2 regions of the Delftia sp. WSY_22 genome follow, and region 2 is predicted to be linked to the other one. Evidence: riboswitches for the same ligand, from Rfam matches in the RefSeq annotation. Region 2 holds a riboswitch; the other holds the start of a gene.
The links. Region 2 has a riboswitch for S-adenosylhomocysteine ahead of ahcY (adenosylhomocysteinase). Riboswitches for the same ligand answer to the same signal wherever they lie in the genome.
Positions count from the first base shown of each region.

Region 1: it holds a riboswitch for S-adenosylhomocysteine, as region 2 does, so the genes downstream of both, metH (methionine synthase) here and ahcY (adenosylhomocysteinase) in region 2, are expected to answer to the same signal.

Region 1 covers NZ_JBICKN010000027.1:227,552-242,258, reverse strand. The annotation lists gene ACF8NF_RS15275 (cyclase family protein) at 1-884, shown strand, start outside; gene argE (acetylornithine deacetylase) at 1,059-2,222, opposite strand; gene ACF8NF_RS15265 (MFS transporter) at 2,387-3,700, shown strand; gene ACF8NF_RS15260 (C4-dicarboxylate transporter DctA) at 4,002-5,345, shown strand; gene ACF8NF_RS15255 (GntR family transcriptional regulator) at 5,342-6,028, shown strand; gene ACF8NF_RS15250 (glycerophosphodiester phosphodiesterase family protein) at 6,200-7,543, shown strand; gene metH (methionine synthase) at 7,646-10,402, opposite strand; S-adenosyl-L-homocysteine riboswitch at 10,430-10,556, opposite strand; gene ACF8NF_RS15240 (FadR/GntR family transcriptional regulator) at 10,834-11,655, shown strand; gene ACF8NF_RS15235 (transporter substrate-binding domain-containing protein) at 11,652-12,458, shown strand; gene ACF8NF_RS15230 (amino acid ABC transporter permease) at 12,490-13,218, shown strand; gene ACF8NF_RS15225 (amino acid ABC transporter permease) at 13,215-13,868, shown strand; gene ACF8NF_RS15220 (amino acid ABC transporter ATP-binding protein) at 13,855-14,601, shown strand; gene ACF8NF_RS15215 (zinc ribbon domain-containing protein) at 14,674-14,707, opposite strand, start outside.
Region 2 covers NZ_JBICKN010000056.1:64,048-78,754, reverse strand. The annotation lists gene kdpB (potassium-transporting ATPase subunit KdpB) at 1-1,881, shown strand, start outside; gene ACF8NF_RS23615 (TorF family putative porin) at 1,964-2,839, shown strand; gene ACF8NF_RS23610 (sensor histidine kinase KdpD) at 2,874-5,579, shown strand; gene ACF8NF_RS23605 (response regulator) at 5,591-6,325, shown strand; S-adenosyl-L-homocysteine riboswitch at 6,333-6,417, shown strand; gene ahcY (adenosylhomocysteinase) at 6,488-7,918, shown strand; gene ACF8NF_RS23595 (TlyA family RNA methyltransferase) at 8,076-9,278, shown strand; gene metF (methylenetetrahydrofolate reductase [NAD(P)H]) at 9,301-10,128, shown strand; gene ACF8NF_RS23585 (septal ring lytic transglycosylase RlpA family protein) at 10,206-11,102, shown strand; gene ACF8NF_RS23580 (23S rRNA (adenine(2030)-N(6))-methyltransferase RlmJ) at 11,109-11,981, opposite strand; gene rplM (50S ribosomal protein L13) at 12,249-12,677, shown strand; gene rpsI (30S ribosomal protein S9) at 12,688-13,080, shown strand; gene erpA (iron-sulfur cluster insertion protein ErpA) at 13,283-13,657, shown strand; gene mdtD (multidrug transporter subunit MdtD) at 13,774-14,707, shown strand, end outside.

The sequences.
Region 1 (14,707 bases), on a different contig from region 2:
GGCCGGCCGACGAGATCGGCCGCCTGAACCTGATCACGCCGGCCTCGCGCGCGGCCATCCTGCAGCGCATCACGGGCGGGCAGGTCTATGACCTGGCCACCGAGTACTACGTGGGCATGCCCAGCTGGCAGGACGCGGGCGATCCGCACTACCAGTTCTGGATGACGCACACGCCGCGCGGCACAGTGGTGGACGACCCGATGAACGTGGGCAAGGACATGAACGCCACGCGCAGCTACACGGGCACGGCGTTTTCCATGTACAGCCACACGGGCACGCACATCGATGCGCTCAACCACTTCGGCATCCGCGGCAGGATCTGGAACGGCTTCAGCGCAGACCAGCACCTGGGCGACCGGGGCTGGCAGCGCACGGGCATCGAGAAATTCCCGCCGCTGGTGGCGCGCGGCGTGCTGATCGACGTGGCGGCCGCCAAGGGCCTGGAGATGCTGCCCGACCAGTACCGCATCACGCGCCAGGACCTCAAGGATGCGCTGGCACGCCAGAAGGTGACGCTGCAGGAGGGCGACATCGTGCTGGTGCGCACGGGCCGCATGAAGCTGTACGGCCAGCCCCAGGCCTACATGGCCAAGCCGCCGGGCCTGGGCCTGGATGCCGCGCGCTTCCTGGTGGAGGAAGGCGGCGCCATGATCGTGGGCGCCGACAACCTGAGCCTGGAGACGTTCCCGTCCGAGGTGGACGACGACTACGTCCCGCTGCACAGCTACCTGCTGGCGCAAAAGGGCGTGCCCATCATGGAGCTGGTGGCGCTGGACGATCTGTCGCGCGACAAGGTCTACGAGTTCGCCTTCATCGGCGGCCCGCTCAAGATCCGCGGCGGCGACGCCGCGCCGCTGCGGCCCATCGCCATCCCGGTGCGCTGAGCGGGGCAAGACGAGATTTCTTGAGCTTGACCTCGAAACTCCCGCGCCCCCAAGGCGAGGGACACCGAGCAAGGGCCTACGCCGGCCGCGCCGCCCCGCAGCAAGGGTGTCGCCGGCTGCCCGTACGCCCCCCTCCGAAGAGAGGGGGAAGGCGCGAAGCGACTCAGGGGGTGATCACAGACTCGTGCCCATTTTGCTGAGGAAGCGCTCGCAGGCGTCGAGCTGGGCCAGCTCGACGAACTCGTCGGGCTTGTGCGCCTGCTCGATGGAGCCGGGGCCGCAGACCACGGTGGGAACGCCGGCGTTGTGGAACAGGCCGGCCTCGGTGCCGTAGGCCACCTTGCGCTTTTCCTGGTCGGCGGTCAGCGCGCGCACCAGCTGGGTGATGGCGGCTTCTTCCGAGGCTTCCAGCGCGGGCGCGCTGGCGCCGGTCTCGATCTCGATGCGCGCGTCGGCGAACTCGGCGCGCATGCGCGGCAGCAGTTCGTCGCGCACATAGGACTCGACCTGGGCCTGGATGCCATCCACCGACATGCCGGGCAGGTTGCGGAATTCATAGGCGAATTCGCACAGCTCGGGGATGGTGTTGACCGCGATGCCGCCCTGGATCTGGTTGGTGGTCATGGTGGTGAAGGGCACGTCGAAGAATTCGTCGTAGGGGCCGTGCGCCTTGAAGTGGTCGGCGATGTCCCGGATGCGACAGATCAGCCGCGCCGCGTATTCGATGGCATTGCTGCCGCGCGGCGTGAGCGACGAATGCGCGGCCTTGCCGTGCACGCGGCAGCGGTAGAGGTTGATGCCCTTGTGCGCCACCACGACCTGCATGCTGGTGGGCTCGCCGACCACGCAGCCGTCGAAGCGCGCGCCCTCGGCCTTGAGCTGGTTGATCATCACGGGCGCGCCCGCGCAGCCGATTTCCTCGTCGTACGAGAAGGCCAGGTGCACGGGCCTGGCGCGCTGCGTGGCCAGGAATTCGGGCACCAGCGCCAGCGAGGCGGCGATGAAGCCCTTCATGTCGCAGCTGCCGCGACCATAGAGGCGCCCGCCCTTTTCGGTGAGCGCAAAGGGGTTGGTGCTCCACTGCTGGCCATCGACCGGCACCACGTCGGTATGGCCGGACAGCACGATGCCACCCTGCGTTTCGCCATTGCTGGCCGGCAAAGTGGCGAAGAGATTGGCCTTGGCGCCGTCCGGAGAGTGGAACAATCGGGCACTCACGCCCAGCGTGGCCAACTCATCGCGTACACACTCGATCAGCGCCAGGTTGGAGTTGCGGCTGGTGGTGTCGAATGCGACCAGTGTTTCCAGCCAGTCGCGGGTGTTTTTCCAGGTAGTCATGTGGTTCCATCTGCGCCATGGCCTGCGCCGCCCTTCGTGGACGACGCAGGCCATGGCATAGGCATTGCATATGGCGAAGCAGTGTACGCCCGGGTTGCGGCCCGGGCAGGCACGCCGACCCATGCCCCGGGCGTGACTGCCGTCTTTTCAATCCCTTTTCGGAAATGGACCCTGCTTTGACCAAGCAAACCGTCTCGACCCGCAACATCGTGGCTGCCGTCATCGGCAACGCGCTGGAGTGGTATGACTTCCTGGTGTTCGCCTTCATGACACCCATCGTCGCCAAGCTGTTCTTCCCCAGCAATCCCGACAATCCGGACGACAACATCAACCGCATCCTGATGACCACGGCCGTGTTCGGCGTGGGCTTCTTCATGCGGCCCGTGGGCGGCATCCTGCTGGGCCTGTACGGGGACCGCAAGGGTCGCAAGGCGGCCATGGTGATGGTGACCGGCCTGATGGCCGTGGCCATCGCGCTGATCACGCTGGCGCCCACGTATGCGGCGGTGGGCATCCTGGCGCCGCTGTTCATCGTGCTGGCGCGGCTGCTGCAGGGCTTTGCGGCCGGCGGCGAGTTCGGCACGTCCACGGCACTGCTGATCGAGCTGGCACCGCCCGGCAAGCGCGGCTTCTATGGTTCCTGGCAGATGGCCGGCCAGATGCTGGCCCTGCTGATCGGCGCGGCCACGGGCACGCTGATCACCGAGATCTTCACCGAGGAAGAGCTGATGGCCTGGGCCTGGCGCGTGCCCTTCGCCGTGGGCCTGCTGATCGTTCCCGTGGCGCTGTACATCCGCCGCCATGTGGAGGAGCCCGAGGTCTTCAAGGAAATGCAGGCCGCGCAGGCCAGCGGCAAGGCGCGCCAGATCGGCATCATGGAGATGCTGCGCACGCATGCGCGCGAGACGCTGGTGGGCATGGGCCTGGTGGTCACGGCCACGGTGTCCATCTACATCACCTTCACCTATCTGGTGACCTATGCCACGGTGACGCTGAAGCTGCCCATGCGCGATGCCTTCATGGTGCAGATGGCCGGCGCCGCGCTGATGGTGGTGATCATGCCGTTCTTCGGCGCCCTGTCGGACCGCGTGGGCCGCCGCATGCTGACCATCGGCTCGCTGATCGGCTACCTGGTGGTGCTCTACCCGCTGTATGCCTGGCTGACCGACGGCCCCACGGTGCAGAAGCTGCTGATCACCCAGCTGGTGGTCTGCGTGTTCGTGGCCGTGTTCTTCGGCGTGTTCAGCACGGTGATGGCCGAGCTGTTCCCGCCCCAGGTGCGTTCGGCCGGCATGTCCATGGCCTACAACGTGGCGGTGATGATCTTCGGCGGCTTCGCGCAGTTCATCGTGACCTGGCTGATCCGCTCCACGGGCTCGCCCATGGCGCCGGCCTTCTATGTGATGTTCGGCGTGACGCTGGGCCTGCTGGCGGCCTTCTTCATCAAGGACCGCGCGATGGAGCGCAACCTGCGCTGATCCCCCCCGGGCGGCGCGCCCTGCGCCGCCCTCGCGCATGCCCCGGCACGGGGCCTGCACAGCCTTGCCGCACGCCGCGCGCACCATGCGCGGGCATGCCGGCCCCCGCCCTGCACCACGGCGGGGAGGCCCGCCCGCATCTGCCGATTTCATGCAGAAAAAGTCAGGGCTGAACTTCTCTGGAGTGCCGCAAATCCGCAGGGAATACCCTCTGCTGGCACGCGTTTCGCTTGTCTACATTCTTGCATGCAAGTTGCAGAGCCACTTGCATACAAGATTCCACAACTTGCGAAAGACGACTATGCGCCGCTTTGCCAGATCACTGTTCGGACAGGTGGTGATCGCACTCATCCTGGGTGTGCTCGCCGGAATATTGGCCCCTGAATGGGCCGTGAAACTCAAGCCCCTGGGCGATGGCTTCATCAAGCTCATCAAGATGATCATTCCCGTGCTGGTGTTCTGCGTGGTGGTGCACGGCATCGCGGGCGCGGGCGACCTCAAGCGCGTGGGCCGGGTCGGCGTCAAGTCGCTGATCTACTTCGAGGTGCTGACCACCATCGCCCTGGTGCTGGGCCTGGTGCTGGCCTTCGTGTTCCAGCCCGGCGCGGGCATGAACGTGGACCCGAGCAAGCTCGACGCCTCGGCCATGAGCGCCTATGCCAGCAACGCCGACAAGCTGACCAGCGGCGGCACGGTGGACTTCCTGATGAAGCTCATCCCCACCACCGTGGTGCAGGCCTTTGCCACGGGCGACGTGCTGCAGGTGCTGCTGTTCGCCGTGCTGTTCGGCTGCGCACTGACCATGCTGGGCGAGCGCGGCGCGCCCGTGCATGCGCTGATCGACACGCTGTCGAACGTGCTGTTCAAGATCATGGGCATCCTCATCAAGCTGGCGCCGCTGGGCGTGCTGGGCGCCATCGCCTTCACCGTAGGCCAGTACGGCATAGGCTCGCTCAAGCAGCTGGGCATGCTGGTGCTGCTGTTCTACGTGGCGGTGATCTTCTTCGTCTTCGTGGTGCTGGGCCTGGTGATGCGCTTTTCGGGCTTCAGCCTGATCAAGCTGCTGCGCTACCTGCGCGAGGAGCTGATGGTGGTCTTCGCCACCACCTCCTCGGACAGCGTGCTGCCCCAGATCATGGCCAAGCTGCGCAACCTGGGCGTGCGCGACTCCACCGTGGGCCTGGTGATTCCCACGGGCTACTCGTTCAACCTGGACGCCTTCTCCATCTACATCACGCTGGCGGCCGTGTTCATCGCCCAGGCCACGAACACGCCCATCGGCATGGCCGACCTGCTGACCATCCTGGCGATTGCGCTGGTGACCTCCAAGGGCGCCCACGGCGTGCCGGGCTCGGCCATCGTGGTGCTGGCGGCCACGCTGCATGCGATTCCGGCCATCCCCGCCATCGGCCTGGTGCTGGTGCTGTCGGTGGACTGGTTCATGGGCATTGCCCGCGCGCTGGGCAACCTGATCGGCAACTGCGTGGCCACCGTGGCCATCGCGGCCTGGGAAGGTGACATCGACCGCGAGCGCGCCCATGCCGTGCTCAACGGCCTGGCCGACAATCAGGGGCCCGACGCCGAGCCCTCCGGCGCCGCCGCCGTCCCCGCAACCGTGACTCCTGCCCACCCTGCAACGCAATGACACCTGTAAGCCCCCAGCACATCGCCGAGCGCGTCGTCGAAGCCATCCTGGCCCAGAAACTGGCGCCCGGCGAACGGCTGGGGGAGCAGGAGCTGGCCGACAACTTCGAGGTCAGCCGCACCATGGTGCGCGAGGCGCTGATGCAGCTGCAGGCGCGCGGCTTCGTGCAGGTGCAGCCCCGGCGCGGCTGGTACGTGGTCCAGCCCTCGGCCGAGGAGGCGCAGGACGCCTTCGCGGCGCGCCGCATCATCGAGACCGGCATCCTGGGCGAGGCCGGGCGCCCCCTGCAAAGCGTGATCGGCCAGCTGCGCCGCCACATCGCCCAGGAGCAGGAGGCCATTGCGGGCGCCGACGCCGCCACGCGCGCCTTCCTGCTGGCCGACTTCCACGTCTGCCTGGCCGAGCAGATGGGCCACCGGCTGCTGGCGCTCACCCTGCGCGACCTCACGGCGCGCACCACGCTGGCGGCCACATTGTTCCAGTCCACCCACAGCGCCAGCCAGTCCTGCGCCGAGCACGAGCGCATCGTCGAGGCCCTGGAGCGCGGCGACACCGAGGGCGCCAAGGCCCTGCTGCTGGAGCACATCGGCACGGTGGAGCGTTCGCTGGAGATCCGCCCGAGCGAGGCGCCCGACGCCGGCGACCGCCTGCGTGCCACGCTGGCGCCCCTGTTCGGGGGATAACCCTGTGTCGGTGGGTCGGCAAATTTCCACCGACCGTCGCTAAAACGCCAATCCGGGCCCTACGGAGCGCACTGTCATGGTGCCGACACGGCTCACTGCATACGCTGCTGAGCTGGCGCATTGCGCGCCGTTCATCAACCCACCACTGCTTCGGATATGACCCAACGTCCTATGTCCTTTTCCCGCACTCCCCTGCTCGCGTCCCTGTGCGCGGCTGCAGTCCTCACGGCCTGCGGCGGCGACGGCGGCTCGTTCTACCTCACGCTCGACGGAAAGCAGCCCCAGGTGATCGCCCACCGCGGCTTCTCGGGCAAGTTCCCGGAGCAGACGCGCATGGCCTACGAGGCCGCCGCCGACGCGGGCGCGGACATGCTCGAACTCGACATGCACATGACGAAGGACTGCCAGCTGGTCGCCCGCCACAACGCCTGGCTCAGCGACAGCACCAACGTGGCCGACGTGGCCAAGACCAATGCCGAAGTGGCGCGCCGCCAGCGCACTGCGGCCGGCGTGCTGGTCAACGTGAAGTACCCCGCCGTGCCTGCCAACGGCCCCTCGCAATACCTGAGCGACCAGCTCGATGCCAACGATCCCAAGTCCGTGCTCAAGGCCCTGGTGGTCGATGGCGAGGACCACCGCAACGACTGGTCCATCAGCGACTTCACGATGCAGGAGCTGCGCAGCTGGCTGGGCGGCACGATCCTGGACAACCGCAGCGAGCGCCCCACCGAGTGGAACGGCAAGCTGCCCCTGATCAGCGCCCAGGACGTGCTGGACATCGCCGCCGCCAAGGGCAAGGCCCTGGGCCGCACCATCCCCGTCTACGCCGAGACCAAGAACCCGTACTGGAACAACCAGCAGGCGATCGCCAACGGCTGCGGCGCGCCCGGCTCGCGCCCGTTTGAAGACGCGGTGATCAAGCTGCTGGACCAGAACAAGCTCAACGCCAAGGATTCGCCCATCTACATCCAGAGCTTCGACCCGGCCAGCCTCAAGTACCTGCGCCAGGCCGGCATGAAGGCCAAGGGCGTGCAGCTGATCGACGGCAACGACTTCAATCTGCGCGACGGCTCCATGGTCTACATCACCAACGATGAATGGACCTTCATCAGCGGCCGCCCCTACAGCTGGACCCTGGCCGGCGACGCGCGCACCTTCGCCACCATGCTCACGCCCGCAGGCCTGGCCGAGATCAAGACCTATGCCGACGGCATCGGCCCCTGGAAGCCCCAGGTCCTGGCCCACTCCGTCGTGCCCTACAAGGACGGCGCCGGCCTCAAGGACGTGAACACCGTCAAGGACACGGGCCTGATCCGCGACGCCCACAAGGCCGGCCTGATCGTGCACAGCTTCACCTTCCGCAACGAGCCGGGCCGCCTGGCCGGCCTGTACAAGGGCGACCCCGTGCAGGAATACCTGGCCTACTACCGCCTGGGCATCGACGGCGTGTTCACCGACTTCACGGACACGGCCGTTGCGGCGCGCAAGGCGTACAACAAGGAAATCGGGCTCTGATCGAGCGCTGAATGCCGCTGCGGCGGCGTCCATAAAAAAGCCAGGGCACGCCCTGGCTTTTTTCTTGCAACGCGCGGCACCAGTCCGCGCGGACAAACGTTCTCACCCCAGATTCGGCGCCAGCAACCGGCGCAGTTCCTCGATGTCCATGCCCCGGCGCGCGGCCATGTCGGCGAGCTGGTCCTCGCCGATCTCGCCGACGTTGAAGTAGACGGAGTCGGGGTGGCCGATGTAGAAGCCGCTGACGCTGGAGGCCGGGTTCATGGCCAGGCTTTCGGTCAGGGTCATGCCGATCTCGTCGGCCTTGAGCACCGCGAACAGGTCGGTCTTGGCGCTGTGGTCGGGGCAGGCCGGGTAGCCGGGCGCGGGGCGCACGCCCTTGTACTGTTCCTTGATCAGCGCTTCGTTGCTGAGGTCCTCGTCGGGCGCATAGCCCCACAGGTCCTTGCGCACGCGCTGGTGCAGGCATTCGGCGAAGGCCTCGGCCAGGCGGTCGGCCAGGGCCTTGAACATGATGCCGGAGTAGTCGTCCAGCGCGTCCTGGAACTCCTTGTCCTTCTTCTCGGCGCCGATGCCGGCCGTGACGGCGAACAGGCCCGCGTAGTCCTGGATGCCCGATTCCTTGGTGGCCACGAAGTCGGACAGGCAGCGGCTGGGGCGCATCACGGGCTGGCCATCCGGGCCTTCCACCATCTGCTTTTCGGTCTGCTGGCGCATGCCGTACCAGGTCATCAGCACCTGGCTGCGTGATTCGTCGGCGTAGAACTCGATGTCATCGCCCACGCGGTTGGCAGGGAACAGGCCGATGGCGCCGTTGGCCTGCAGCCAGCGGCCTTCGATGATCTTCCTGAGCATGGCCTGGCCGTCGGCCAGCACCTGGCGGGCCTGCACGCCCACGATCTCGTCGTCGAGGATGGCCGGATAGGGGCCTGCCAGGTCCCAGGTCTGGAAGAACGGGCCCCAGTCGATGTATTCGGCGATCTCGGCCAGGTCGAAGTTGCGGAACACGCGCCGGCCCAGGGCGCGCGGTGCCACGGGTGCCTGGGAAAAGTCCACGGGCGTGGCGTTGGCGCGGGCCTTGTCCAGCGGCCACAGCGGCGTCTTCTTCTTGTTGGCGTGCTGGGTGCGGACCTTGTCGTAGTCGGCCTGGATCTCGGCCAGGTAGTTGCCCTTGTTCTCGCCCAGCAGGCTCTGGGCCACGCTGACGCTGCGCGAGGCATCGGGCACGTAGACCACGGGGCCTTCGTACTTGGGCGCGATCTTGACGGCGGTGTGCACGCGCGAGCAGGTGGCGCCGCCGATCAGCAGCGGAATCTTCTTGATGCGGAAGTAGTCGTCCTTGTGCATCTCGCCGGCGACGTACTGCATCTCTTCGAGGCTGGGCGTGATCAGGCCCGACAGGCCGATGATGTCCGCGCCCTCGGCCTTGGCCTTGGCCAGGATCTCGTGGCAGGGCACCATCACGCCCATGTTGATGACCTCGAAGTTGTTGCACTGCAGGACCACGGTGACGATGTTCTTGCCGATGTCGTGCACGTCGCCCTTGACGGTGGCGATGACGATCTTGCCCTTGCTGGACACGTCCAGGCCCGCCGCTTCCTGCTGGCGCTTTTCCTCTTCGATGTAGGGCACGAGGTGGGCCACGGCCTGCTTCATCACGCGCGCCGACTTGACCACCTGGGGCAGGAACATCTTGCCGGCGCCGAACAGGTCGCCCACGATGTTCATGCCGTCCATGAGCGGGCCTTCGATCACGTGCAGCGGGCGGCCGCCGCCCTGCACCACAATCTGCTGGTAGGCCTCTTCGGTGTCGACGACGATGAAGTCGGTGATGCCGTGCACCAGGGCGTGCGACAGGCGCTCGCCCACGGTCTTCGGGTTCTCGGGCGTGCCGCGCCATTCGAGCTTCTTGCTGTCGTCCTTGGCGGCGCCCTTGGCGGCGTCGGCAATCTCCAGCAGGCGTTCCGCAGCGTCAGGGCGGCGGTTGAGCACCACGTCTTCCACGCGCTCGCGCAGTTCGGGCTCCAGGTCGTCATAGACGCCGACCATGCCGGCGTTGACGATGCCCATGTCCATGCCCGCCGAGATGGCGTGGTAGAGGAACACGGTGTGGATGGCCTCGCGCACGGGGTCGTTGCCGCGGAAGCTGAAGCTCACGTTGGAGACGCCGCCCGAGACCTTGGCGCCGGGCAGGTTCTGCTTGATCCAGCGCACGGCCTCGATGAAGTCCACGGCGTAGTTGTCGTGCTCCTCGATGCCGGTGGCCACGGCGAAGATGTTGGGGTCGAAGACGATGTCCTCGGGCGGGAAGCCCACCTCGTCCACCAGGATGCGGTAGGCGCGCTCGCAGATCTCGATCTTGCGCTGGTAGGTGTCGGCCTGGCCCTTCTCGTCGAAGGCCATGACCACGGCGGCCGCGCCGTAGCGCTTGATCAGCCGGGCCTGGCGCTTGAATTCATCCAGGCCTTCCTTCATGGAGATGGAGTTGACGATGCCCTTGCCCTGCAGGCAGCGCAGGCCGGCCTCGATGACCTCCCACTTGGAGCTGTCCACCATGACCGGCACCTTGGCGATGTCGGGCTCGGAGGCGATGAGGTTCAGGAAGCGCACCATGGCGGCCTTGCTGTCCAGCATGGCCTCGTCCATGTTCACGTCGATGACCTGGGCGCCGTTTTCCACCTGCTGGCGCGCCACGGACAGCGCTTCCTCGTACTGCTCGTTGAGGATCATGCGCGCAAAGGCCTTGGAACCCGTGACGTTGGTGCGCTCGCCCACGTTGACGAACAGCGTGCCCTCGCCGATGGTCACCGGCTCCAGGCCGGACAGCTTCATGGGAGGGGGAGTGAAAGAGGACGACATCAAGCTCACCTGCAAAAACGGCATGGCAACAGGTGAGCGTCGTTGGCACCGTGGGCGCGGTCCGGCCGGGAACCTGCACCTGGCCCAAGCCTGACGCGGCACGCGATCCGGTGTACGGATGGGCGGGTGCCGCGCTGCAACGCTCCTCGGGCCAAAGCCCGGGATTCTACGGCGGCTGGCGGCGGCCTGCAGTGCGGGTTTTACGCCCGCATTCGGGGCAGGCCTGCACAAAGCCATGCGGCACTGCACCAAAGCGCGGCAGCGCGGGCCGCTGGCGGCGCCTTCGGGACGGATTGTCTATGCCCCATCGCCCCGGATTCTTTGCAGCGCCTGAGGACAACGCTCCTTTTTTTGCATCTGGCACGCAATTCGCTATCTGCTGGGTACGTGGTCTGACCAGTCAGGCCAAAACCCTCCACCCGCGCCAGCCCATGCAAAGCATTCCGATCTCGATGGCCCAGACGCTGCAGCAGCACATCCTGAGCGGCCACTACCCCGGCGGCAGCCAGCTGCCGCCGCAGCGCGAGCTGGCCCGGCAGCTGGGCATCAGCCGCGCTTCGCTGCGCGAGGCGCTGTCCATGCTGGAGGCCCTGGGCCTGGTCGAGATCCAGCCGGGCAAGGGCGTGCGCATCAACGGCCCGCACAGCGGCCGTGCACGCATGCACCGCGCCTATGCCACCCCGGCGCTGGGCACGCTGTCGCCGCGCCAGCTGATCGAGCTGCGCCTGGTGCTGGAGCCCGGCTGGGCCGCGCTGGCGGCCGTGCGCGCCGACGACAGCGGCCTGCGCCAGCTGCAATGGACCCAGTCCCAGCTGGCCCACGCCCTGGACCGCAGCGACCTGCTGGCCGCCGCCGACGCCGATCTGCAGTTCCACCTGCTGCTGGCCCAGCTGTCGGGCAACCCGGGCCTGGTGGCCATGGCGCGCCAGCTGGAGCTGGCCATCAGCCACAGCCTGCGCCTGCCCTTTGCCTGGAGCGGCGCCGACGACCAGCCGGTGCGCGAGCACGACGCCATCGTGCAGGCCGTCTGCGCAGGCGATGCGCCGGGTGCGGCGGGTGCCATGCGCGCCCACCTGCTGTCGGCTGCCAGGCGCAGCGGCATCGATCTCGACACACCGGACGACGCGGCGGCGCCCGACGCGACGGCGCCCGACGCAACGGCGCCCGATACATCTGCGCCCGATACATCTGCGCCCGACCCTGACCCGCTTTCCTTTCGCCTCACCCCACCTTCCGAAGGAGCTTTCGCATGACTTCCCCCCTGACACCCCGCCGCGCATTCATCCGCACCGCCCTGGCGGCCGCCACCCTGGCCGCTGCCGGCCTGGGCGGCGCCGCCCATGCCGACATGCTGGCCAACATCCAGAAGGCCGGCGTGCTGCGCGTGGCGATTCCGCAGGACTTCCCGCCCTTCGGCTCGCTGGGCACCGACCTGAAGCTGCAGGGCTATGACATCGACATGGCGGCCCTGGTGGCCCAGGAGCTGGGCGTGAAGGTGGAGCTGGTGCCCGTGACCAGCACCAACCGCATCCCCTTCCTGACCACGGGCAAGGCCGACATCGTCATCTCCAGCCTGGGCAAGAACGCCGAGCGCGCCAAGGTGATCGACTTCACCCAGGCCTATGCACCCTTCCCCAAGAGCGTCTATGGCCCCAAGGACATGAGCATCAAGGCCCCTGCCGACCTGGCCGGCAAAACCGTGGGCGTGACGCGCGGCTCCACCGAGGACCTGGCCCTCACGCAGGTGGCGCCGGCCTCGGCCACCATCAAGCGCTACGAGGACAACAACGCCACCGCGCAAAGCTATCTGACGGGCCAGGTGCAGCTGGTGACGCTGGGCAACATCGTGGCCAACGCCGTGAACGAGCGCACCAGGCTGCGCCAGCTGGACGTGAAGTTCGCGGTCGAGGACACGCCCTGCTACATCGGCGTGGCCAAGGGCGAGCCGGCGCTGCTGCAGAAGGTGGACGCCATCATCACCAAGCTCAAGGCCGACGGCCGCCTGACCAGCCTGTCCCAGCGCTGGATGAAGATGCCGCTGCCCGCCACCCTGTAACCGCTGCGCCCCTGTTCCCGGAAATCCTTCCATGGCCTATCAATTCGACTTCGGCGCCGTGTTCGACTACAGCGGCCTGCTGGCACAGGGCGCGGGCTTCACGCTGGCGCTGACGGCGGCGGGCGCCGTGCTGGGCGGCGCCATCGGCGTGGCCGGCGGCGTCAGCCGCGCCTGGCGCATTGCGCCGCTGCACTGGCTGTTCAAGGTGTACGTGGAGGGCATACGCAACACGCCCTTCCTGGTGCAGCTGATGTTCGTGTTCTTCGGCCTGCCTTCGCTGGGCGTGCAGATCAACGAATGGCAGGCCTGCCTGCTGACCACGGTGATCAACCTGGGCGCCTACATCACCGAGATCGTGCGCGCCGGCATCCAGGAGACGCCGCGCGGCCAGCTGGAAGCCGCTGGCGCGCTGGGCATGGGCCGCTGGGCGGTCTTCCGCCATGTGGTGCTGCGCCCTGCGCTGCAGCGGGTCTGGCCCTCGCTGAGCAGCCAGATCGTGATCGTGATGCTGGGCACCTCGGTGGTCTCGCAGATCGCGGCCCAGGACCTGACGTTTGCGGCCAACTTCATCCAGTCGCGCAACTTCCGCGCGTTCGAGACCTACCTGGTGGTGACGGCGGCGTACTTCGTGCTGGCCCTGGCACTGCGCCAGTTGCTGGCCTGGATAGGCCAGCGCTTCGTGGTGGGCCGCCGCACGCCGCGTGCAGCCAGGCCCGCTGCACCTGCTGCACCTGCGACCACTGCCGGAGACGCCGCATGATTGCCGACATTCCCCTGCTGCCCATCCTGGCCAAGCTGGCCGAGGGCCTGCTGGCCACGCTGGCGCTGTCGCTGCTGGCCTTCGTGCTGGGCGGCGCCACCGGATTGCTGGTGCTGTTCGCCCGCGTGGGCCGCAGCCTGAACCTGCGCCGCCTGGCCAAGGCCTATATCCAGGCCTTCCAGAACACGCCGCTGCTGATGCAGATGTTCATCGTGTTCTTCGGCTCGTCCATGGCCGGCCTGGACATCTCGCCCTGGACGGCGGCCGCCATCGGCCTGACGCTGTACACCAGCGCCTACCTGGCCGAGGTCTGGCGCGGCTGCGTGGAGGCTATCCCCCGCGGCCAGTGGGAAGCCTCGTCCAGCCTGGCCATGGGCTACCTGCAGCAGATGCGCCATGTGGTGCTGCCGCAGGCGCTGCGCCTGTCGATAGCGCCCACGGTCGGCTTCTCGGTGCAGATCATCAAGGGCACGGCCGTGGCCTCGATCATCGGCTTCAGCGAGCTGACCAAGCTCGGCTCCATGCTGGCCAACGCCACCTTCCAGCCCTTCCTTATCTACGGCCTGGTCGCCGCAGGCTACTTCCTGCTGTGCTGGCCCCTGTCCCTCTACGCATCCCATCTGGAGAAGAAACTCTATGCCGCTCGTTGATGTGCGCGCCGTTCACAAGCATTACGGCAACAACCATGTGCTCAAGGGCGTGGACCTGAGCGTGGACAGCGGCCAGGTGGTCGCCATCATCGGCCGCAGCGGCTCGGGCAAGAGCACGCTGCTGCGCTCCATCAATGGGCTGGAGGCCATCCAGTCCGGCCAGATCGTGGTGGACGACGCCGTGCTCAAGGGCTCGGAGGGCAGCGCGCCCTCGCCCGCCCAGCTGCGCGCGCTGCGCCTGAACGTGGGCATGGTCTTCCAGCAGTTCAATCTGTTCCCCCACCTGACGGCGGGCGAGAACGTGGCCCTGTCGCCCACCGTGGTCAAGGGCGTGAAAAAGCCCGAGGCGGCGGCGCTGGCGCGCCAGATGCTGGCCAAGGTCGGCCTGGGCGACAAGTACGACAGCTACCCCGACCAGCTCAGCGGCGGCCAGCAGCAGCGCGTGGCGATTGCTCGCGCGCTGGCCATGCAGCCCAAGGTGCTGCTGTGCGACGAGATCACCTCGGCCCTGGACCCGGAGCTGGTCAACGAGGTGCTGGCCGTGGTCAAGCAGCTCGCCGCCGAGGGCATGACGCTGATCATGGTCACGCACGAGATGCGCTTTGCCCGCGACGTGGGCGACCAGCTGGTGTTCATGCACCAGGGCCTGATCCACGAAAGCGGCCCGGCCAAGCAGCTGTTCGCCAACCCGCAGACGCCGGAGCTGGCCGGCTTCATCGGCGCCGTGCATTGAGCGGGACGGCCAGGCAGGACAAAGGCCCGCGTCGCGGGCCTTTTTTGCATCGGTGCGGCGCAGGGGCCGCGGTCAGTGGCTGATCATCCAGGGCCGCTTGGTCGGG
Region 2 (14,707 bases):
ATTGCGCTGTGGCTGTGGTTCACCGTGCTGTTCGCCAATTTTGCGGAGGCGCTGGCCGAGGGGCGCAGCCGCGCCCAGGCCGCGAGCCTGCGCAGCATGAAGCGCAGCACGGTCGCCAAGAAGCTGGAGCAGGCCAGCTACCAAAGCCGCTGGCATCCCGTGGGTGCGGAAGAACTGCGCTCGGGCATGTGGGTGCTGGTCGAGGCCGGCGACACCATACCGCTGGACGGCACGGTGATCGAGGGCGTGGCCTCGGTGGACGAGAGCGCCATCACCGGCGAATCGGCCCCCGTGATCCGCGAGGCCGGCGGCGACTTCTCTTCGGTCACCGGCGGCACGCGCGTGCTGTCGGACTGGCTGGTGGTGCAGATCACCGTGAACCCCGGCGAGTCCTTCCTGGACCGCATGATCTCCATGGTGGAGTCGGCCCGCCGCCACAAGACGCCCAACGAACTGGCGCTGACCATCTTGCTGGTCGGACTGACGCTGCTTTTCCTGCTGGTCATCGTCACGCTGCGGCCCTATTCGGCCTTTGCGGTGGAGCTGACGGGCAGCGGGCAGGTCGTGGGACTGACGGTGCTGGTCGCCCTGCTGGTGTGCCTGATCCCGACCACCATCGGCGGCCTGCTGTCGGCCATTGGCGTGGCAGGCATGAGCCGCATGATGCAGGCCAACGTGATCGCCACTTCGGGCCGCGCCGTGGAGGCGGCCGGCGACGTGGACGTGCTGCTGCTGGACAAGACCGGCACCATCACGCTGGGCAACCGCCAGGCCAGCGAATTCCTGCCCGCTCCCGGCGTGACGGCCGCGCAGCTGGTCGATGCGGCGCAGCTGGCATCACTGGCCGACGAGACACCCGAGGGCCGCAGCGTGGTCGTGCTGGCCAAGGAAATGCATGGCCTGCGCGAGCGTGACCTGGCAACCCTGCATGCCGTCTTCGTGCCCTTCACGGCCCAGACGCGCATGAGCGGCGTGGACATGCCGCAGCCCGACGGCGGCACGCGCAGCCTGCGCAAGGGCGCGGCCGACGCCGTGCGTCGCCACGTCGAAGCCATGGGCGGCAAGTTCCCGCCCGCCATGCTCAAGGTGGTGGAGGATGTGTCGCGGCGCGGCAGCACGCCGCTGGTGGTGGCCGATGGCGCCCGCGTGCTGGGCGTGATCGAGCTCAAGGACGTGGTCAAGCACGGCATACGCGAACGCTTTGCCGAGCTGCGCCGCATGGGCATCAAGACCGTGATGATCACGGGCGACAATCCGCTCACGGCCGCCGCCATTGCGGCCGAGGCCGGCGTGGACGACTACCTTGCCGAAGCCACGCCCGAGGACAAGCTGCGCCTGATCCGCGAACACCAGGCCGCAGGCCGGCTGGTGGCCATGACCGGCGACGGCACCAATGACGCACCCGCCCTGGCCCAGGCCGACGTGGCCGTGGCCATGAACAGCGGCACCCAGGCGGCCAAGGAAGCCGGCAACATGGTGGACCTGGACAGCAACCCGACCAAGCTCATCGAGGTCGTGGAGACCGGCAAGCAGATGCTGATGACGCGCGGCGCGCTGACCACCTTCAGCGTGGCCAACGACGTGGCCAAGTACTTCGCCATCATCCCGGCCGCCTTCGTGGGCACGTATCCGCAGCTGTCGGCGCTCAATGTCATGGGACTGGCCAGCCCGGGCTCGGCCATCCTGAGCGCCGTGATCTTCAACGCGCTGATCATCATCGTCCTGATACCGCTGGCCTTGCGTGGCGTGCCCTACCACGCCATCGGCGCCTCGGCCCTGCTGCGGCGCAACCTGCTGGTCTACGGGCTGGGGGGCCTGGTCGTCCCCTTCATCGGCATCAAGCTGATCGACATGCTGCTGGTGGCTTTCGGCCTGGCCTGATCTTTGGCGGCAAGCCTGCCCGCCCGGGCAGGCACCGCCTTGCTTTCTCTGTACAAAAACCAAGATGAAATCCGCTTCTTCCATGACGGCCGCTTGTGCCGTCCCCCGCTTCTTCCCCCGTGCCTCACTGGCTGCACTGCTGTCGCTGGCGGCTGCGTCCTGCCATGCCCAGGCCGAAACCTCTCCCGTCAACGCTGCCAGTGCCGATGCCCAGCAATCGCCCGCACCCGCCTACGCGCTCACCGGCAGCGTGGCGCTGCTCAGCGACTACCGTTTCCGTGGCATCTCGCAAAGCTGGATGGGGCCGGCGCTGCAGGGCGGGCTGGAGCTGTCGCTGCCGCGCGGCGCCTACCTGGGCGTGTCCGGCTCCAGCGTGTCGCGCCACAGCTATCTGGACGGCCGCGCGCTGGAGCTGGACCTGTACGGCGGCTGGCGCACCGAGCTGCTGCCGGGCTGGACGGGCGACATCGGCCTGCTGCACTACAACTACCCCGGCGCGCGCGTGCCCCGCGGGGATGGCAGCGGCGGCGTGCGCTACGACACCACCGAGGCCTATCTGGGCGTCACCCACGGCGGCTTCAGCGCCAAATGGTCGCTGGCGCTGACGCCTTACTTCGGCCTGCGCGACAGCACGGCGGCCACGGCCTTTGCCGAGGCACTTCCCGGCAGCGGCAGCTCACGCGGCAGCAGCTATCTGGACCTGAACTACCAGCATCCGTTGGGCGACTGGGCGGTGCTGGGCCTGCATGCCGGCCACACGCAGGTGCGCAACTACAGCGAACTGTCGTACGCCGACTGGCGCGTCTCGCTGGCCCGCAGCTGGGGGCCATGGACGGCCACGCTGGCCTGGGCCGGCACCTCGGCCGACACGCGCTACTACCGCGCGGCCAATGCGGCAGGCCAGATGCAAAGCCTGGGCCGCAGCGGCTGGGTGCTGTCGCTGTCGGCGGCGTTCTAGTGTGGGAGCACGCTCTGGTGCTAGGCTGAGAACCATGCCCATTTCGTCCTCTGCCGAGCCGGCGCCGCCTGGTCTGCCGCGCCCCGATCCCGACGCCCTGGTCGCGCGCCTGCGCCATGAGCGGGCGCAGGAGGGGCGGGGCAAGCTGCGCATCTACTTCGGATCGAATGCAGGCGTGGGCAAGACCTACGCCATGCTGGCCGCCGCCCAGCGCGAACGCCAGGGGGGCCGCGAGGTTCTGGTGGGACTCGTGGAAACCCATGGCCGCAAGGAAACGGCGCAGCAGCTGCATGGCCTGGAGCAACTGCCGCTGCGCGAGCTGCCGCACCAGGGACGGACGCTGCGCGAGTTCGACCTGGATGCGGCGCTCGCGCGGCGTCCGCGCGTGCTGCTGCTCGATGAACTGGCGCACAGCAATGCGCCAGGCTCACGCCATCCCAAGCGCTGGCAGGACGTGCAGGAACTGCTGGACGCAGGCATCGATGTCTGGACCACGATCAACGTGCAGCACCTGGAAAGCCTGAACGACGTGGTGGGCGGCATCGTCGGCATCACGGTGCGCGAGACCGTGCCCGACCAGATCTTCGACGATGCCGACGAGGTCATCGTCGTCGACATCTCGCCCGACGAGCTGCTGCGCCGCTTGAAGGACGGCAAGGTCTACATGATGGAGCAGGCCGAGCGGGCCTCGCGCAACTTCTTCAGGCGCGGCAACCTGCTAGCGCTGCGCGAGCTGGCACTGCGCCGCACGGCCGACCGCGTGGACGAGGACATGCGCGACTACCGGCGCGAGCGCTCCATAGGCACGGTCTGGCCTGCGCGTGAGCGCCTGCTGGTGGCCGTGGCAGGGCACGCGGGCGACGACGCCCTGGTGCGCCAGGTGGCGCGCATGGCACGCCGGCTGGATGCTGGCTGGATGGTGGTGTACGTGGACGCGCCCCAGCGCCAGCACCGCCCACGCAGCGTGCAGGCCGCCGTGCTCAAGACCCTGGCCCTGGCCGCGCGCCTGGGGGCCGAGACGGCCACGCTGCCGGGCGCCGATGTGGCCGAGGCCCTGGTTGCCTTCGCGCGCGAGCGCAACGCCAGCCGCCTGGTGCTGGCCCAGCCGCCGCGCCCGGCATGGTCGCCCTGGCGCTGGTGGGGCCGCAGCCTGCCCGACCGCATCGTCCAGCTGCATCCCGACATCGACGTGCTGGTGCTCTCCGGGGGCTCCAGCGCGGCCCGGACCGAGGCCGCGCCTGCCGCACCGCTGCGGCGCAGGCCGCTGCCCTGGAAGGGCTATGCCGGCGTGACCCTGGCCTGCTTGACCGCCACGGTGCTGGCCGAGCAGCTGCTGCGCATCTTCGACCCGGCCAACGTGGTGATGCTGTTCCTGCTCATCGTCGTGCTGTCTTCGTTGCGCTGGGGGCGTGGCCCGGGCGCCTGGGCGGCGCTGCTGTCGGTACTGTGCTTCGACTTTTTCTTCGTGCCCCCGCGCGGATCCTTCCATGTCAACGACACGCAGTACCTGTTCACCTTCGTGCTGATGCTGGGCGTGGCCCTGGTCTGCGGCCAGCTCATGGCGCGGCTGCGCCACGAGGCGCGCGTGGCGGCCGAGCGCGAGCGGCGCGCGGGCGCCCTGGCGCGGCTGGCGCGCGACCTTTCGGGCGCGCTCACGCAGGAGCAGGTGGTGGAGATTGCGCTGAGCACGGTCTCGGGCGTGTTCGACGCCCAGGCCGGGCTGCTGTTGCCCGATGCCGACGAGCGCCTGCGCCCCGCCGGCGGCGGCTCCTGCCCCATGGACGACAGCATTGCGCGCTGGGCCATGGACCACGGCCAGCAGGCCGGCCAGGGCACGGACACGTTGCCGGCCGCGCCGGCCCGCTACGTGCCGCTGGCGGCGCCCGTGCGCATGCGGGGCGTGCTGGTGCTGCAACTGCGTGCGCCCCAGCGCCTGGAGGTGCCCGAGGAGCAGCGCCTGCTGGAGGCCTGTGCCAGCCAGGTGGCGCTGGCACTGGAGCGTCAGCACTTCGTGGCCGTGGCCCAGCAGACCCAGATCGCCATGGAGGGCGAGCGCATGCGCAACACCTTGCTGTCGGCCGTCTCGCACGACCTGCGCACGCCGCTGACCACCATCCTGGGCGCGGCCGAGGCCGCGCAGCGCCATGTGCCGCCGGGCGGCGCAGCCGACATGCTGGAGCAGGTCCGCATCCAGGCCCAGGCCATGCAGCGACTGGTGGAGAACCTGCTGGACATGGCGCGCCTGCAGCAAGGCGGCGTGCACCTGCAGCGCGAATGGCTGCCGCTGGATGAAGTGGTCGGCAGCGCGCTGCGCCAGATGCGCGCGCGCCTGCACGAGCATCCCGTGAGCACCGACGTGCCCGCCAGCCTGCCGCTGCTGCAGCTCGATGCCGTGCTCATGGAGCGCGTGCTGGTCAACCTGCTGGACAACGCCGCCAAGTACACGCCGGCCGGCACGCCGCTGACCATCCACGCACGCGAACAGGACGGCGAGGTGCTTGTGGCCGTGCAGGATGGCGGGCCCGGCCTGCCGCCACACCTGCCCGTGGAGACGCTGTTCGAGCCCTTCACGCGCGGCACGGCCGAGTCCACCGTCTCGGGCATAGGCCTGGGGCTGGCGCTGGTGCGCAGCATTGTCGAGGCCCATGGCGGGCGCATCGAGGCCGCTGCCGCGCGCCCAGGCCCCGGCACCGTGTTCACGCTGCGCTTTCCGGTGCCGGAGCAGCCATTGCTCGATTAGAGTCTTGCGCCATGAGCACGCCCACCAACCGCATCCTGATGATCGAGGACGACCCCGGCATCCGCCGCTTCGTGCGCCTGGTGCTGGAGGACGAGGGCTGGCAGGTCTTCGAGGCCGACAGCGCGCGCCGGGGCCTGATCGAGGCGGCGAGCCGCCAGCCCGATCTGGTCATCCTCGACCTGGGCCTGCCGGATGCCGACGGCAAGCAGGTTCTCACCGAGCTGCGCGGATGGTCCTCCGTTCCCGTGCTCGTGCTCTCCGCGCGCGAGCGCGAGGACGAGAAGGTGGCCGCCCTGGACGCCGGCGCAGACGATTACCTGGTCAAGCCTTTCGGTGTGCCCGAGCTGCTGGCCCGGCTGCGCGTGATGCTGCGCCGCCGCCAGCAACTGGGGCCCGCAGGCGGCGCAGTTGCATCCAGCCAGGTGCACTTCGGCCAGGTGCAGGTGGACCTGGCCACGCACGAGGTGCGGCGTGCGGGCCAGCCGGTGCACCTCACGCCCATCGAATTCCGCCTGCTGGCGGCGCTGATCGCCGCCCAGGGCCGTGTGATGACCCACCGCCAGCTGCTGCTGCAGGTCTGGGGACCCGAATACCTGGGCCGTGCCCATTACCTGCGCGTGCACATGGCCAATCTGCGCCAGAAGATCGAGGACGAGCCGGCCCAGCCGCGCCACCTGGTGACCGAGCTGCAGGTGGGCTACCGGCTTGTGGGGCTGGGCGGTGAGGCATCCCCGGGATCGGTATAATCAGCGCCTCTCCGAGGAGCGTTGCAGCAGGCCCATTCACCAGATGCGGTCTGCGAGGCTCGGAGTCATACCTGCAACGACGCTCGCCCACGCTTTCTGTGCGGTGAGCTTTTTTTCGTCTCCCGCAGAACGTGGTTTTTCATTCATCTTTTGGAGAAAACCATGAACGCTGCTGTTCGTCCCGTTTCCGCCGACACGGCCATCGCTGACATTTCCCTCGCCGCCTGGGGCCGCAAGGAAATCCTGATCGCCGAAACCGAAATGCCCGGCCTGATGGCCACGCGCGAGGAATTCGCCGCGGCGCAGCCGCTCAAGGGCGCGCGCATCGCCGGCTCGCTGCACATGACCATCCAGACGGCCGTGCTGATCGAGACGCTCAAGGCCCTGGGCGCCGACGTGCGCTGGGCCTCGTGCAACATTTTCTCGACGCAGGACCATGCCGCCGCCGCCATCGCCGCCACGGGCACGCCCGTGTTCGCCATCAAGGGTGAATCGCTGGCCGACTACTGGGACTACACCCACCGCATCTTTGAATTCGGCGCCGCCGGTACCGAAGGCGAAGGCCCCAACATGATCCTGGACGACGGCGGCGATGCCACCATGCTGCTGCACCTGGGCATGCGCGCCGAAAAGGACCTGTCCGTGCTGGACAACCCCGCCTCCGAGGAAGAGAAGATCGCCTTCGCCGCCATCCGCGCCAAGCTGGCCCAGGACCCCACCTGGTATACGCGCAAGAGCGCCCACATCATCGGCGTGACCGAAGAGACCACCACCGGCGTGCACCGCCTCAACGAGATGTCGGCCAAGGGCACGCTGAAGTTCCGCGCCATCAACGTCAACGACTCCGTCACCAAGAGCAAGTTCGACAACCTCTACGGCTGCCGCGAATCGCTGGTGGACGGCATCAAGCGCGCCACCGACGTGATGATCGCCGGCAAGGTCGCCGTGGTGGCCGGCTACGGCGACGTGGGCAAGGGCTGCGCCCAGGCGCTGCGCGCGCTGTCGGCCCAGGTCTGGGTCACCGAGATCGATCCCATCAACGCCCTGCAGGCCGCCATGGAAGGCTACAAGGTCGTGACCATGGAGTGGGCGGCAGACAAGGCCGACATCTTCGTGACCACCACCGGCAACCGCGACATCATCCGCCACGAGCACATGGTGGCCATGAAGAACGAAGCCATCGTCTGCAACATCGGCCACTTCGACAACGAGATCGACGTCGCCTCCATCGAGCAGTACCAGTGGGAAGAGATCAAGCCCCAGGTGGACCACATCACCTTCCCTGACGGCAAGAAGATCATCCTGCTGGCCAAGGGCCGCCTGGTGAACCTGGGCTGCGCCACCGGCCACCCCAGCTTCGTGATGAGCGCCTCGTTCGCCAACCAGACCATCGCCCAGATCGAGCTGTTCACCAAGCCCGATGCCTACGAGGTCGGCAAGGTCTACGTGCTGCCCAAGATCCTGGACGAGAAGGTTGCCCGCCTGCACCTGAAGAAGGTCGGCGCCATGCTGACCGAGCTGACGGACGGCCAGGCTGCCTATATCGGCGTGAGCAAGCAGGGTCCCTACAAGCCCGAAACTTATAGGTATTAAGCACCCCCTGAGGCGCTGACGCGCCTTCCCCCTCTCTACCCGCTTCGCGGGGGAGGGGGACGACGCCCTCGCTGCGGGGCGGCCCTTGCTTGGCGTCCCTGAGTTGGGTCGCGCCGGTTTCGGGCATTAGTCAACTGAGATTTCCTGGAGCGACGCTATGCGCGCAGATGTATTTTTGGTGGAAGCCGGCCATGCGGCCACGCGCTCGCAGGCGCAGCGGCTGATTGCGGGTGGCGTGCAGTGGCGCATGACGCCGTTGACGCCGTGGAAGAAGGTCGCCAAGAACGGTGACGAGATTCCCGCAGGTGCCGAGCTGCAGTTGCTGGACGGGGCCGAGGCCCGGTTCATCTCGCGCGGCGGGCTGAAGCTGGAAGGCGCGCTGGCGGCCACCAAGCTGTCGGTGGACGGCCTGCGCTGCCTGGACGTGGGCCAGAGCACGGGCGGTTTCACCGACTGCCTGCTGCAGGCAGGCGCCGCCCAGGTCATCGGCGTGGACGTGGGCCATGGCCAGCTGCATGACCGGCTGCGCTCGGATGCGCGCGTGATCTGCGTCGAAGGCGTCAATGCCCGCGCGGTGACGGCCGAGGGCCTGCAGGAGGCCTGCGAGGAAGTGCTGTCCGAACGCTGGGAAGAAGATCCCGACGACAACGACACCCAGCCCGTGGCGCCCTATGCCTGGATGCGCAACGGCGGCGTGGTCGACGAGGACTACGACGACAGCGACGACGCCAAGGAAAACGAGATCGAGGCCTTCAAGGCCGAGCGCGCGGCCAAGGGCAAGGCGCGCGATGAGGGCACGGTGGCCACGCAGCGCCGCCGCCGCGCCGAGTTTGCCGACGTGGACATCACGCCGCAGTTCGACTTCGTCACGGGCGATCTGTCCTTCATCTCTCTGACCCTGGTGCTGCCGGCCGTCACGCGCCTGCTCAAGCCGCATGGCCAGCTGCTGATGCTGGTCAAGCCGCAGTTCGAGCTGCAGCCGGGCCAGGTCGGCAAGGGCGGCATCGTGCGCGATGCGGCCCTGTTCACCGAGGTGGAGCAGCGCATCCGCACCTGCCTGGGCGAGCTGGGCCTGGAGGTCAAGGGCTGGATGGAGTCGGCCATCGAAGGTGGCGACGGCAACCGCGAATTCTTCGTGCATGCCCAGCAGGCGGCCGTGGTGAAGGAGCCAGAGCAGCCTGAAACGCAGGACGACGACGAGCCCCGCTCGGCCGTGAAGGCAGCTCCTAAGCCGGCCGCGCCTAAGCGCGTGTCCCGCACCGTGCTGCGCGAGCAGCGCAACGAGCGTGTGATCGACACCAGCACCGAGTTCGGCGTGCCCGGTCCGGGCCGCGCCAAGCTGCGCAAACGCAACGAATGAAACACTGAGCAGCGAGTCTTACATGAGCTTTCCGATCAGCTTCGAGTTCTTCCCGACCAAGACGCCCGAGGGCGCGACCAAGCATGTTCAGGTGCGCAAGAACCTCTATGCGCGCAAGCCCCAGTTCTGCTCCGTCACCTATGGCGCGGGCGGCTCCACGCAGACGGGCACCTTCGCCATGGTGCGTGACATCCAGAACGAAGGCGTCAGCGCGGCATCGCATTTCTCCTGCGTGGGCGCCACGCACGACAAGGTGCGCGCCGAACTGCAGGAGCTGAAGGCCATGGGCGTGCGCCGCATCGTCGCGCTGCGCGGCGACCTGCCCAGCGGCTATGGCCTGGGTGGCGAATTCCAGTACGCCAGCGATCTCGTGGAATTCATCCGCCGCGAGTTCGGCGACTGGTTCCACATCGAGGTGGCGGCCTACCCGGAGGTCCATCCGCAGGCGAAATCCCCACAGTCCGATCTGGATGCGTTTGCGGCTAAAGTGCGCGCTGGCGCGGATTCCGCGATCACCCAATATTTCTACAATGCCGACGCCTACTGCCGTTTCGTTGATGCGGCGCGCGGCATGGGGCTTGATGCACCGGTTGTTCCCGGCATCATGCCCATCACCAGCTCTACGCAGCTGATGCGCTTCTCGGACGCCTGCGGCGCCGAGATCCCGCGCTGGATCCGCCTGCGTCTGCAGGCTTACGGAGATGACACGGCGTCCATTCGCGCCTTCGGCCTTGATGTCGTGTCCCGTCTATGCGAGCAGTTGCGCAGCCAGGGCGCTCCCGGGCTGCACTTCTATACGATGAACCAGAGCGTCGCCACGCTGGAAATCTGCGATCGATTGGGCCTTTGAGCGCGTAGCCACTGCGCCGGCCCCGGGCGACCCTCTAGAACTTGGGAACGGTCAGGCGTTCCCTGGAGGTTTTGCCCATGGATCGTGGTTTTCGACGCCTGCACTGGCGCTGGCTGGCCATGTGCGCCATCACCGCCACCCTGGCCGGCTGCGCGCCGGCTCCCGTGGCACAAAGCGATGCCGAGTCCGGCGCCCTGACCGCAGGTGCGGCGGCAATGGATGAAGGCCAGACGCCAGCGGCCGTGCCCTCGGCCGGCAAGCGCGGTGGCCGCACATCGCGGGCCGCGCAGCCGGCCAGCAAATCCCCGGATGCCAAGCCCTCCGAGTCGGCCTCGCCCGAAGACAGTGCCGAGGCTCCCTCCAATCCCGACTTCGCCCTCGTGCCCTCGCGCGACAGCGACCAGCAAGGCCTGGCCTCCTGGTATGGCCCGGGCCTGCATGGCCGGCTGACCGCCAGCGGCGAGCGTTTCGACAAGGAAGAATTGACGGCCGCGCACCGCAGCTTTGCCTTCGGCAGCCGCGTCTGCGTGCGCAGCGCCGCCACGGGCAAGACAGTGGTGGTGCGCATCAACGACCGCGGGCCGTTTGCGCCTGGCCGCGTGATCGATCTGAGCCAGGCCGCAGCGCAGGAGCTGGGCATGGTCGGCCTGGGCATCAAGCCCGTGGAGCTGTGGCAGCTCGACGATGGTGAGCAGGAATGCCCCGAAACCCTGGTCACGGCCAGGAAGGCCAAGTCCATCGAGAAGACGCAGCAGGCCAAGGCACAGGCACAGACAACACAGGCACGGACCCGGGTTCATGCCAAGGCGCCGGTGCGTCCGCGTGTCCAGGCCAAGGCGCCTGCCCCCAGGCCCAATGCACGCACGGCCGTGGCCAGCCGTGCCGTCCCTGCCGACAAGCCGGTGGCGAAGGCTGCGGCGCCCGCCGCTGCCTCGTCCACCGCAGTGGCCTCTGCGGCCTCGAACGCGCGCTGAACGGGTTCAGCCGCCGGATTCGAGCGTGAAGGCCGCGTTCTCGTCCTGACCGAGCAGCTTGACCAGCTGCGGCATGGCCGGCTTGAGCTGTTCCTTGAGATTGAACGGCGGATTGATCAGGAACATGCCGCTGGCCGGCAGGCCGCCGCGCTCCGAGGTCTTGTTGCTCTTGACCGTGAGCTCCACATGCAGCCAGCTCCTGCCGGCCTTGGTGGTCATGGTCTTCAGGCGGCGCGGCAGATCGTGCGCCTCGGGGCGCGGGATGATCGGATACCAGAACGCATACGTGCCTGTGGCAAAGCGCTTGAGGCTGTCAGCCGCCATGTCCAGCACCTTGGCGTAGTCGCTCTTGAGCTCGTAGCTGGGGTCGCACAGCACCAGGGCTCGGCGCGACGGCGGCGGCAGGAATTTCTTGATGCCCTCGAAGCCGTCCTCGTGCAGCACGGCCACCTGGCGGCCCGCTTCGAGCTGGGCAATGTTGCCGGCCAGCGAGCGCATGTCGGTGGGATGCAGCTCGAAGACCTTGAGCTTGTCGCGCTCCTGCACGCGCAGCAGGGACTGGATGATGAACGGCGAGCCCGGATAGTTGCGCAGCTGCGCTCCCTGGTTGAAGGAACGCACCGAGGCGATGTAGGCCTGCAGCACCGGGGCCAGCTCGGACTCCTTGGCCTGGGCCAGGCGCAGGATGCCGTCTGCGGCCTCGCCGCTCTTGTTGGCATAGTCGCCATCCAGACGGTACAGGCCGGCGCCGGCGTGCGTGTCCAGCACCGTGAGGGCGGCCTCCTTCTGGAGGAGGTATTGCAGGGTGGCGATCAGCACGGTGTGCTTGAGCACATCGGCATGGTTGCCTGCATGGAAGGCGTGGCGGTAACTGAACATAGGCGTGATGGTAACCAGCCGCGCTGGCGGGTGGACACCCATGGCGGCTGCAAGGTTGCCCGGCGCTGGCGCCTCGCGGCGAGGGCTGCCGGGGACTTGCGGATCGGGGGGATGGTGCGGTTGCGCCAGTTTTGTATAATGGCGGGCTTCGCAGCGATTTTATGGGTCCCGCGGCGAAGTTTACATCCCCGCCTAAGAGGCTTCCTTTTTGAAGAAGCACCGACCGCGGAAAAGGGCCCGCCAAACCTTTCTTGAAAGAGAAAACTCATGTCTACATTCAGCGCAAAGCCCGCTGAGGTGCAACACGAGTGGTTTGTGATTGACGCCACCGATAAGGTGCTCGGACGTGTCGCCAGCGAAGTGGCACTCCGTCTGCGCGGCAAGCACAAGGCCATTTACACACCTCACGTTGACACCGGCGACTTCATTGTCATCATCAACGCCTCCAAGCTCAAGGTCACCGGCACCAAGAACCTGGACAAGGTGTACTACCGCCACTCTGGTTTCCCCGGCGGCATCACTGCCACCAACTTCCGCGACATGCAGGCCAAGTTCCCCGGCCGCGCTCTGGAAAAGGCCGTCAAGGGCATGCTGCCCAAGGGTCCCCTGGGCTACGCAATGATCAAGAAGCTCAAGGTGTACGGCGGTGCTGAGCATCCCCACACCGCCCAGCAGCCCAAGGCTCTGGAAATCTAAGGAGACCTAGATGATTGGTGATTGGAACAATGGCACCGGCCGTCGCAAATCCAGCGTCGCACGCGTGTTCCTGAAGAAGGGCTCCGGCAAGATTACCGTGAATGGCAAGGACATTCAGGAATACTTCGGCCGCGAAACCTCGATCATGATCGCAAAGCAGCCCCTGGCTCTGACGAGCAACCTGGAAGCTTTCGACATTCAAGTGAACGTCCACGGTGGTGGTGAATCCGGCCAGGCCGGCGCTACCCGCCACGGCATCACCCGCGCCCTGATCGACTATGACGCAGCGCTCAAGCCCGTCCTGAGCCAAGCCGGCTTCGTGACGCGTGACGCTCGTGAAGTCGAACGTAAGAAGGTCGGCCTGCGCTCCGCACGCCGCGCCAAGCAGTTCTCCAAGCGTTAATCCGCTGGCACTGCAGGAAAGTCCCCCGGGGCTTTCCCCAGAAAAAAACCGCCTTTGCCGGCGGTTTTTTTCTGGGCGATGCAAACCTTTCTCATTCAGTGGGCAATTCCCCCACTTGCACTGTCGTCAAGCCGGCAGCCCCGGGAATTCCCGAGCCCTTTGCTGTACCATTCGGGCCAATTGAGAACTTCGGAGTATCCCCATGAGCGCCGTCGCAGAAATCACCGAAACCACCACCGCCGAAATGCCCACCCCGATCGTCTTCACCGACAGCGCAGCTGCCAAGGTGGCCGATCTGATCGCCGAGGAAGGCAACCCTGACCTGAAGCTGCGCGTGTTCGTGCAAGGTGGCGGCTGCTCGGGCTTCCAGTACGGCTTTACCTTCGACGAGATCACCAACGAAGACGACACGACCATGACCAAGAATGGCGTGTCGCTGCTGATCGACGCCATGAGCTACCAGTACCTGGTGGGTGCCGAGATCGACTACAAGGAAGACCTGCAGGGCGCGCAGTTCGTGATCAAGAACCCCAACGCCTCCACCACCTGCGGCTGCGGATCGAGCTTCTCGGTGTAAGCCGTGTCGGCCGCGCTGCAGTGAAGCCCGCAGCAGCCCGCCGCACAACACGCCACCAACCGCCGCGCAGCAATGCGCAGGCGGTTTTTTAACGCCTGCGCCCTCCCTGCCTTGCCATGATTCCTGAAGACAAAAGCGCTTCCGCCTCCACCACATCCTCCTCGCGTTCGGTGCTCCTATGGCTCGTGGCCATCGGCTTTTTCATGCAGACGCTGGACGGCACCATCGTCAATACCGCGCTGCCCACCATGGCCGAGGCCCTGGGCGAGAGCCCGCTGCGCATGCAGTCCGTCATCGTCGCCTATTCGCTGACCATGGCCATGCTGATCCCGGCATCGGGCTGGATGGCCGACCGCTTCGGCACGCGGCGCGTCTACCTGTGGGCGATTGCGCTGTTCGTGCTGGGATCGGTGCTGTGCGCGATTGCTCCCAACCTGCAGCTGATGGTGGCCGCACGCGTGCTGCAGGGCATGGGCGGTGCGCTGCTCATGCCCGTGGGCCGGCTGGCCGTGCTGCGCGCCTTTCCGCGCGAGCAGTTCCTCAAGGCCATGAGCTTCGTGGCCATTCCCGGCCTGGTCGGGCCGCTGATTGGCCCCACGCTGGGCGGCTGGATGGTGGAGTACGTGAGCTGGCACTGGATCTTCCTGGTCAACGTGCCCGTGGGCCTGATCGGCCTGGCCGCCACGCTGCGCTTCATGCCCGTGGGCGACCGCTTCGCCGTCAAGCGCTTCGACGGCGTGGGCTATGCGCTGCTGGCCTTCGGCATGGTGGCCGTGTCGCTGGCGCTGGACAGCATGTCGGGCAAGGGCATCCACGGCGCCATGGTCTTCGTGCTGCTGATCTTCGGCCTGGCCAGCCTGGCCGCCTACTGGCTGCATGCGCTGCGCCGGCCCGACCCGCTGTTCGCCCCCGAGCTGTTCGCCGTGCGCAGCCTGCGCGTGGGCCTGCTGGGCAATCTGTTCTCGCGCCTGGGCAGCTCCTGCATGCCCTTCCTGATCCCGCTGGTGCTGCAGGTCTGCCTGGGCTTTTCGCCGCTGCAGGCCGGCATGA